3 regions of the Pseudomonas sp. MM213 genome follow, and region 2 is predicted to be linked to each of the others. Evidence: predicted binding sites of a transcription regulator. Region 2 holds the regulator's gene; each other region holds the start of a gene.

Region 1 (3,279 bases), 980 kb from region 2:
CCGCTCCAGGTAACGCGACATCCAATACAAATCCGAGGCAGTTCTACTTAACATGGCAGGCTTCCTTCAATCCTCGACCACCCAGGTGTCCTTGGTTCCGCCGCCCTGGGAGGAATTCACCACCAGGGAGCCTTCACGCAGGGCGACACGGGTCAAACCGCCGGGCACAACCCGGGTTTCGCGGCCAGACAATACAAACGGACGCAGGTCGATGTGGCGTGGGGCGATGCCGTTTTCGACAAAGGTCGGGCAGGTCGACAGGGACAACGTCGGTTGCGCGATATACGCGTGGGGCTTGGCCTTGATTCGCTCGCGGAAGGATTCGATTTCCGCCGCCGTCGCCGCCGGTCCCACCAACATTCCGTAGCCGCCGGAGCCCTGGGTTTCCTTGACCACCAGTTCTGGAAGATTGGCCAGCACGTGGGACAGTTCGGAGGGATTACGACACTGGAACGTCGGAACGTTCTTCAGGATCGGCTCTTCGTCGAGGTAGAAACGGATCATGTCGGTGACAAACGGATACACCGACTTATCGTCCGCCACCCCGGTGCCGATGGCATTCGCCAGCACCACATTGCCCGAGCGGTACGACGACAGCAGCCCCGGAACGCCAAGCATCGAGTCCGGATTGAACGCCAGCGGATCGAGGAATGCATCGTCGAGACGGCGGTAGATCACATCCACCGCTTTCGGCCCGTCCGTGGTGCGCATGAACACCTTGTCATCACGCACGAACAGGTCCGCGCCTTCCACCAGCTCCACGCCCATTTCCCGAGCGAGAAATGCATGCTCGAAAAACGCGCTGTTGAAGCGACCCGGCGTCAGTACCACCACGCTCGGGTTATCGAGGTGGCTGGAGCTTTTCAGGGTGTCGAGCAACAGGTTCGGATAATGGTCGATCGGGGCGATGCGCTGGGCCGAGAACAACTCGGGGAACAGGCGCATCATCATCTTGCGGTCTTCGAGCATGTAGCTCACGCCGCTGGGTGTACGCAGGTTGTCTTCGAGCACGTAGTACGTGCCGTCGCCATCGCGCACCAGATCGACGCCGGAAATGTGGGAATAGATATCCCGGTGCAGATCCAGCCCCTGCATCGCCAACTGGTATTGCTCGTTGGCCAGCACTTGTTCGGCCGGGATGATGCCGGCCTTGATGATGCGCTGCTCGTGATAGAGGTCGGCGAGGAACATGTTCAGCGCCTTGACCCGCTGGATGCAGCCGCGTTCGACGATCCGCCATTCACTGGCGGGGATGCTGCGTGGAATGGTGTCGAAGGGAATCAGGCGCTCTGTCCCCTGCTCGTCCCCGTAGAGCGTGAAAGTAATCCCGGCGCGATGAAACAGCAGATCGGCCTCGCGTCGCCGTTGTGCCAAAAGCTCGTCAGGCGTTTCGGCCAGCCAACGGGCAAACTCCCGATAATGCGGGCGGACCTGGCCGCCGGCATCGTACATCTCATCAAAATAGGTGCGGATCATGCCGTACTCCTTGTCACCCGGACATCCAGGCCTTCGCAAGGCCCGTGCCATCGGCAGAAACGCTTTGATATCAATCGGTTGGATATTCACATGATTAACACCGCACCAATCCTGTGCGGCAAATGCCCCAACCTGATCGCCCCCGCTTCATTGCGAAGCAATGCTGTCGCCTATCACCAGCATAGTCAGAGTTGATTTCACTGCCCGGAGGGGGATGCGGATAATTCGCGCATTCGCTGGAAATGCTCACCGAACTTCCCTTTTAGCCGCCTTGCTCAGGCGGCTTTTTTTTGTTTCGGGATTTGTGGCTGATGGTTTGGCGGTGATTGGGAGGACGCCATCGCCAGCAAGCCGGCTCCTACAGGGGGGCGGTGATTTGTGGCACGCCGGATTTCTGTAGGAGCCGGCTTGCTGGCGATCGGCCCTCGAATTCTGCGCAAACGAAAACGGCCAACCCGAAGGTCAGCCGTTAGTGGATGTTGTCGCTGTTCATAGTGTTATGCGAGTAGCCCTCGTACCTCCTGCTTGACGCCCCATCCTTCGATGATGCCACCCAAAGGCTCGACCACCGCCTCGAAGTCCTGCTCAAAGTCGCCGATGCCGTCATAGGTGGCGTACATCACTTTGCTCAGTTCCAGGGACCAGGCGCCGTCGTCGCGCACGCTGATTTGTGCATTCATGGATTCACCGCAGTAATGCCCTGCCGCCCTGCGTGCCCGCTCCTCGTCCGGGAAAATGGCGTAGAACTCGATGGGATGGAAACGTGAAAAGTCGAAACCGCCTTCTTTCATGCGGCGCAGAACCGAGCTGCTGATGTCTTCTTGATAGGCTGTGCTCATGAAACGTCCTCCTGATACCGATGGATAGACTTTCCGTACTCCCGACGCCGGCAACCGAAGGATGCGAGCGCTGCGGCAAGCAAATTGCCGATGGGAAACAAGCATGTAGCTGACAAGACCAGACCTTAGCGATCCATTCGCTGATCTCGCTTGCAGAGTAGCCCCAAGTCGGAGCCGCTGCCAAGGCCTGGTTATTTCACGAGTGTTCCAGAGGGGGTATCAGACGGGAGTAATGCCGAGGATCTGGATGCTGTTCTGGGCTTTAAGATTCTTGACGCTTGCATCAGCAGTTCGCCCTTCCAGATCATTCAGATCCAGTTCGGCGACGACAGGAAGGAGACGTTCCTTGATCAGTTTGGCGGCGTGCTCGTTGTCCGGGCATTCGTCGCACTCAAAAACTTCGTTGGCTGTTTCACCGTGATCATCCACGAAAGTGATTTTCCACTTTTGCATCACTGCCTCCTCGAACAAACCCGTAAATGGGCTTACATCCATCTGGACTTTTACCCTGACCGATCGTTCAAACAGATTACGCCGTGCAAGCATGAAAAACACGGTCCCTGTAGGAGCGAAGCTTGCTCGCGAAGGCGGCATATCAGTCAATAAAAATGTCGACTGAAACACCGCTTTCGCGAGCAAGCTTCGCTCCTACAGGGGTTTTGCGTATTTCTTTAGTCGTTGCTTGGCTTGTTCACGGCCTGCAACACGTATTGCGGCAAGGCGAACGCGCCGATGTGGATTTCCGGATTGTAGTAGCGGGTGACGATGCCGCTACCGGCAAAGCGCTGTTGCAGGGTTTCGCGGGACAATTTGCGATAAGCGGTGTTGGTCGCGCCCCAGGCAAAGGTCATCGAACCGCCGATGTAGGTCGGCACGGCGGCCTGGTAGAAGTGCCAGTCCGGGAACAGGCTGCGCAGGCGGCCGGCGGTGGTTTTGACTTCTTCGATCTGCATGAACGGCGTGC
Region 2 (3,279 bases):
TCTACGACACCAACAAAAAGCTTGCCAGCGCAGGCCGTGCCACGGGCACCAACGTGACCGAGTCGCGTCCGCGTATCGACATGGTTATCCAGCCGAAAAAGAAAACCGACGAGCAAAAGGCCCCGTAATGGCAACTCTGAAAGCTCAGCATTTGGCCAAGAGCTACAAGAGCCGTCAGGTCGTGCGCGACGTCAGCCTGTCTATCGACAGCGGTCAGATCGTCGGCCTGCTTGGCCCTAACGGCGCCGGTAAAACCACCTGTTTCTACATGATTGTCGGCCTGGTTCAGGCGGATCAGGGTCGCGTACTGATCGATGATCTGGACGTCAGCCACCAGCCGATGCACGGTCGTGCAAAGGCCGGTATCGGCTATCTTCCGCAAGAAGCGTCGATCTTCCGCAAACTCTCGGTCGCCGACAACATCATGGCGATCCTCGAGACCCGCAAGGAACTCGACAAGGCCGATCGCCGCAAGGAACTGGAAAGCCTGCTGCAGGAATTCCACATCAGCCACATCCGCGACAGCCTCGGCATGAGCCTGTCCGGTGGCGAGCGCCGCCGCGTGGAAATCGCCCGGGCACTGGCCACCAACCCGAAATTCATCCTCCTCGACGAACCGTTCGCCGGCGTGGACCCGATTTCGGTGGGCGACATCAAACAGATCATCTACCACCTCAAGGCCAAGGGCATTGGCGTGCTGATCACCGACCACAACGTCCGTGAGACGCTGGATATCTGCGAAACCGCCTACATCGTCAACGATGGCCAACTGATCGCCGAAGGTGATTCGGCCACCATCCTGGCCAACGACCTCGTGAAAGAAGTCTATCTGGGCCATGAGTTCCGCCTGTAAGCACTAAGGTGTCTGGCTGGCTGCCCGAGCGCTTGTCTCGATAAAAAATCAATACTTTTTTATTGTTACAGCGCTCTAGGCAAACGCTACGGTTTCGGGCATATAATTTGCTTATGTTTGGCGCTTCGGCGCCCTGTAGTGGATGGCGCATGTGCGCCGGCGAATAAGGTGTTTAGCCCCTGCCATGAAACCATCGCTAGTCTTGAGAATGGGCCAGCAGCTGACGATGACACCGCAGCTGCAACAGGCCATCCGCCTGCTCCAATTGTCGACCCTGGACCTGCAACAGGAAATCCAGGAGGCCCTGGAGTCCAATCCGATGCTCGAACGCCAGGAAGAAGGCGACGACTTCGATAACGCCGACCCCTTGGCCGACAAAGCCGAACAGCAACCCAACGCCGACGTTTCAGAACCCTCCTATCAGGAAACCGCCCCGACGGTGGATAACCTCGAGGAAGGTGACTGGAACGAGCGCATTCCCAACGAACTGCCCGTCGACACCGCCTGGGAAGACGTCTACCAGACCAGCGCCAGCAGCCTGCCGAGCAACGATGACGACGAGTGGGATTTCACGACCCGTACATCCGCCGGTGAGAGCCTGCAAAGCCACCTGTTGTGGCAACTGAACCTGGCGCCGATGTCCGACACCGATCGCCTGATCGCCGTGACCCTGATCGATTGCATCAACAATCAGGGCTACCTGGACGAAACCCTTGAGGAAATCCTCGAAGCCTTCGATCCGGAACTCGACATCGAACTGGACGAGATCGAAGCCGTCCTGCATCGCATCCAGCAATTCGAACCCGCCGGCATCGGCGCCCGCAACCTGGGTGAATGCCTGCTGCTGCAATTGCGCCAACTCCCTGCCAAGACACCTTGGCTGGCCGAGGCCAAGCGCCTGGTCACCGATTACATCGACCTGCTCGGCAGCCGCGACTACAGCCAGCTGATGCGCCGCATGAAGCTCAAGGAAGATGAACTGCGCCAGGTGATCGAACTGGTTCAGAGCCTCAATCCGCGCCCTGGCTCGCAGATCGAATCCAGCGAAGCCGAGTACGTCGTCCCCGACGTGATCGTGCGCAAGGACAACGAGCGCTGGCTGGTCGAGCTGAACCAGGAATCGGTGCCACGGCTGCGGGTCAACGCCCAATACGCCGGTTTTGTGCGCCGCGCCGACACCAGTGCCGACAACACCTTCATGCGCAATCAGTTGCAAGAGGCCCGCTGGTTCATCAAGAGCCTGCAAAGCCGCAACGAAACCCTGATGAAAGTTGCCACCCAGATCGTCGAGCATCAGCGCGGTTTTCTGGAATACGGCGACGAAGCGATGAAACCGCTGGTGCTGCATGACATCGCCGAAGCGGTGGGCATGCACGAGTCGACGATTTCCCGCGTAACCACACAAAAATTCATGCATACCCCCCGGGGCATATATGAGCTGAAATACTTTTTCTCCAGTCACGTCAGCACCTCCGAAGGCGGTGAATGCTCGTCCACGGCGATCCGCGCGATCATCAAAAAACTGGTTGCCGCGGAAAATCAGAAAAAGCCGTTGAGTGACAGCAAGATCGCTGGTTTACTGGAGGCACAAGGCATTCAGGTGGCTCGCCGCACCGTCGCCAAGTACCGCGAATCCCTCGGGATCGCGCCTTCGAGCGAACGCAAGCGGTTGATGTAGAGCCACGCCACAGCGTTCCAGTGGTAGATCATCTGGTCTACCGCTTTATGCACTGGCAACGAAGGAGAAGCTGTATGCAAGTCAACATCAGTGGACACCAACTGGAAGTGACCGAACCTCTTCGCACCTACATCGGCGAAAAACTCGAACGGTTAGAGAGGCATTTCGACAAGATCACCAACGTGCAGGTCACGATGACGGTCGAAAAGCTGAAGCAGAAAATCGAAGCCACGCTGCATATTCCCGGCAATGAAGTGGTCGCCAACGCGGAACATACCGATATGTACGCGGCGATCGACGCATTGACCGACAAGCTGGATAAACAACTCAAAAAGCATAAGGAAAAGACCCAGAGCCTCCTCCAGGGCGCGACCGGTCGTTAACACTCCCAACCCATGATCCGACTTGAAAGCATCCTGACCCCCGGCCGTTCCCTCGTGAACGTGCCGGGCGGCAGCAAAAAGAAAGCCCTCGAGCAAATTGCCAACCTGATCGCCCGGGAAGTGCCGGATCTGGAGATGCAAGATGTCTTCGAGGCGTTGATTGCCCGTGAAAAACTCGGCTCGACCGGTTTTGGCAACGGCATCGCTATCCCTCACTGCCGGCTGAAAGGTTGCACCTCGCCCATCAGTGCCTTGATGCACCTGGACGCCCCCATCGATTTCGACGCCATCGACGGTGCTCCGGTTGACCTGCTGTTCGTCCTGCTGGTCCCCGAAGCCGCTACCGATGCGCACCTTGAATTGCT
Region 3 (3,279 bases), 2.6 Mb from region 2:
ACGCCGGCAAGGCCGACGTTTGCAGCTTCCTGTTCAAGCGCGGGCTGTTTCTGGTGGTGCTTGAGTTCACCCTCGTGAACTTCGCCTGGACGTTCCAGTTTCCGCCGACCGTCATTTACATGCAGGTGATCTGGGCCATCGGCTTGAGCATGCTGGCCCTGTCGGTGATGGTCTGGCTGCCGCGTCCGGTGTTGTTGCTCTTGAGCCTGGCGATCATCGCCGGTCACAACGTGTTGGACGGCCTGCATTTTCCGATCGAATCGGTGATGCACGTGCCATGGGCGATTCTCCATGATCGCGGCTGGATCGAACTGTCCGAAGGGTTTCGGCTGCGCACGTCCTATCCGGTGCTGCCGTGGATCGGTGTCATTGGCTTGGGTTACGCCATGGGCCCGTGGTTCGGGCGAGCGGCGCAGGCCCAGGGGCGTCAGCGCAAGTTGCTGCTCTGTGGCGTTTTGGGGCTGGCCGGTTTCGTCGTACTGCGGCTGCTCAACGGCTATGGCGAGAAGCCATGGAGTGTTGGCGATACCTCCGTGCAAACACTGATGAGTTTTTTCAACATCACCAAATACCCGCCGTCGCTGCTGTTTATTGCGCTGACCCTGAGCCTCGGATGCTTGCTGCTTCTCTGGTTTGAGCACTTGCAGAAGAGCCGATGGTTGCGTCCCTTGACGGTGTTTGGATCAGCGCCGATGTTCTTCTATCTGTTGCACCTTTACGCACTGAAGGTTTTGTATCTCATCGCGGTAGCGCTGTTCGGATTGAATCAGGGCACGTACTTCGGTTTCGACTCGGTAGGCGCGGTATGGATCGCCGCAATCCTGTTGGCCATTGCGCTTTATCGCCCGGTCCGTTGGTTCTCCGGGCTGAAGGCCCGACGTCGCGACATCGCCTGGCTCAAATACCTGTAATGCCCATGAATGCACTTTTATAAAGCCGTGAGGCCTCGGTCTGCACTATGCGAAGGCAAAAGTCTGGAGCCTGTTCGGTGCTCGCGCCTGAAAAACGCTGCGCAATCAGCGTTTTCGCGATCTGGCACAAACACTGCAATACACCGGACAGACCCACCATAAACGCAGTCGAGTGGGCAGCCCCCTCGGTCAACGACGATCGAATCATGGGCAACATCGGTGGATCAGGCATAGACGTCTGGTGCTAACACCGCAAAAGAACAGGCAAAGACGCCTGGAACCGCAAGGTTTCAGGCGTTTTTTTTGCTTTTTGAACCGTTTTAGCCGGGTGCTTCTTATGAATTCCAATGTTGCCGCGTTGAACAAAGTGCAAACGCTGATCGTGATCGGCAATGGCATGGTCGGACATCATTGCGTCGAGCAGTTGATTGAGCGGGGCGCGCTTGACCAGTATCGGCTGCACGTCTTCAGCGAGGAGCCGATGCGTGCCTACGACCGCGTGCATCTGTCCGAGTATTTCTCGGGGCGTGATGCCGAATCGTTGGCGCTGTCCGATGCGTCGCTTTACCAGACGCCGGGCGTCACCCTGCATTTGGGTGTGCCGGTGCTGGAAATCGACCGCACCCGTCGCCAGGTGATTACCGCGCAAGGCAGCATCCCTTACGACAAGTTGGTGTTGGCCACCGGCTCTTACCCGTTTGTGCCGCCAGTCGAAGGTGCCGAAGGCGATTCGCGCCTGGTGTATCGAACCCTTGAAGACCTCGATGCGATCCGTGCCGCAGCAGCCAATGCCCGACGCGGCGTCGTGGTCGGCGGTGGCCTGCTGGGCCTTGAAGCCGCCAATGCCCTGAAAAGCCTCGGCCTGGAAGCGCATGTGGTGGAATTCGCCCCGCGCCTGATGCCGGTGCAACTGGACACAATGGGTGGGCTTGCGCTCAAGTCGCAGATCGAAAGACTCGGTGTCGGTGTGCACCTGTCGCGCTCTACTCAATCGATCAGCGCGGGCGAGGAATATCGCTACCGCATGAACTTCGCCAACGACGAGTTTCTTGAAACCGACCTGATCGTGTTCTCGGCGGGCATCCGTGCACAAGATGCGCTGGCCCGGCAATGCGCGCTGGAGATCGGTCCGCGCGGCGGCGTAGTGATCAATGACGAATGCCTGACCAGCGATCCGGACATTTACGCCATCGGCGAATGCGCCTCCTGGAACGGCGGCCTGTTCGGCTTGGTCGCGCCGGGCTACCAGATGGCGCGCGGTGTGGCGGCACGTCTGTGCAACGACACGGCCGAGCCGTTTCTGGGCGCCGACATGTCGACCAAACTCAAACTGCTGGGCGTCGACGTCGGCTCCATCGGCGATGCCCACGGCAACACGCCGGGCGCACGCAGTTATCAGTTCATCGACGAAACCACGGCCAGCTATCGACGGCTGGTGGTGGATGCCTCGGGCAAGCACGTCATCGGCGCGGTGCTGGTTGGCGACAACAGCTATTACGACACGCTGCTGCAATACATGCAGAACGCGATTGCCTTGCCGGGGGAACCCGCCAGCCTGATCCTGCCGTCATCCGAAGGCGCGCCGACTCTGGGCCCGGGCGCGTTGCCCGAATCGGCCACGGTCTGCTCGTGCCACAACGTCACCAAGGGTTCCATCTGCTCGGCCATCGATGGCGGCTGCACCGACCTGGGCCTGCTCAAGTCTCAGACCAAAGCCTGCACCGGCTGCGGCGGTTGCGCCGGTCTGCTCAAGCAAGTGTTCGAACATGAGTTGATCGCCCGGGGCGTCAGCGTCGACAAAAGCCTGTGCGAACACTTTGCCTATACCCGTCAGGAACTGTATGCGCTGGTCCGCGTAGAAGGGGTCATCACCTTCGAAGAACTGCTGGCCAAACACGGCCGCGGCCACACCGGTTGCGACGTCTGCAAACCGGCCGTGGGCTCGATTCTCGCGTCGTGCTGGAACCAGCCGATCATGGACGCATCGCTGGTGCCGTTGCAGGACACCAACGACACCTTCATGGCCAACATGCAGAAAAACGGCACCTATTCGGTGGTGCCGCGCATTCCCGGCGGCGAAATCACCGCCGACAAACTGATCGCGATCGGTGTCGTGGCGAAAAAATACGACCTCTACACCAAAATCACCGGCGGTCAGCGGATCGACCTGTTCGGCGCGCAGTTGCATGAATTGCCGGACATCTGGGCCGAGCTGATCGAAGCCGGTTTCGAAACCGGGCACGCCTACGGCAAATCGACCCGGACGGTGAAGTCGTGCGTCGGCAGCACCTGGTGCCGTTATGGCGTGCAGGACAGCGTGCAAATGGCCCTGACCATCGAGGACCGCTACAAGGGATTGCGCTCGCCG

What was found. Region 2 encodes sigma-54, which starts transcription at its own class of promoters, with help from an activator protein. Its sites were predicted from a motif close to ANTGGCATNNANNTTGCTNT; they were not measured.
Region 1: K5R88_RS30110 (circularly permuted type 2 ATP-grasp protein) is a predicted target of sigma-54. The motif match lies at 1,509-1,528, and genes of this name have one in related genera.
Region 3: nirB (nitrite reductase large subunit NirB) is a predicted target of sigma-54. The motif match lies at 1,202-1,221, and genes of this name have one in related genera.

Annotation. Positions count from the first base shown of each region.
Region 1 covers NZ_CP081943.1:6,605,842-6,609,120, reverse strand. The annotation lists partial or broken gene K5R88_RS30115 (alpha-E domain-containing protein) at 1-21, opposite strand, end outside; gene K5R88_RS30110 (circularly permuted type 2 ATP-grasp protein) at 67-1,476, opposite strand; gene K5R88_RS30105 (ribonuclease E inhibitor RraB) at 1,974-2,315, opposite strand; gene K5R88_RS30100 (hypothetical protein) at 2,535-2,768, opposite strand; gene speE (polyamine aminopropyltransferase) at 2,987-3,279, opposite strand, start outside.
Region 2 covers NZ_CP081943.1:5,629,147-5,632,425, reverse strand. The annotation lists gene lptA (lipopolysaccharide transport periplasmic protein LptA) at 1-128, shown strand, start outside; gene lptB (LPS export ABC transporter ATP-binding protein) at 128-853, shown strand; gene K5R88_RS25515 (RNA polymerase factor sigma-54) at 1,038-2,531, shown strand; gene hpf (ribosome hibernation-promoting factor, HPF/YfiA family) at 2,606-2,914, shown strand; gene ptsN (PTS IIA-like nitrogen regulatory protein PtsN) at 2,927-3,279, shown strand, end outside.
Region 3 covers NZ_CP081943.1:1,458,879-1,462,157, reverse strand. The annotation lists gene K5R88_RS06550 (DUF1624 domain-containing protein) at 1-911, shown strand, start outside; gene nirB (nitrite reductase large subunit NirB) at 1,249-3,279, shown strand, end outside.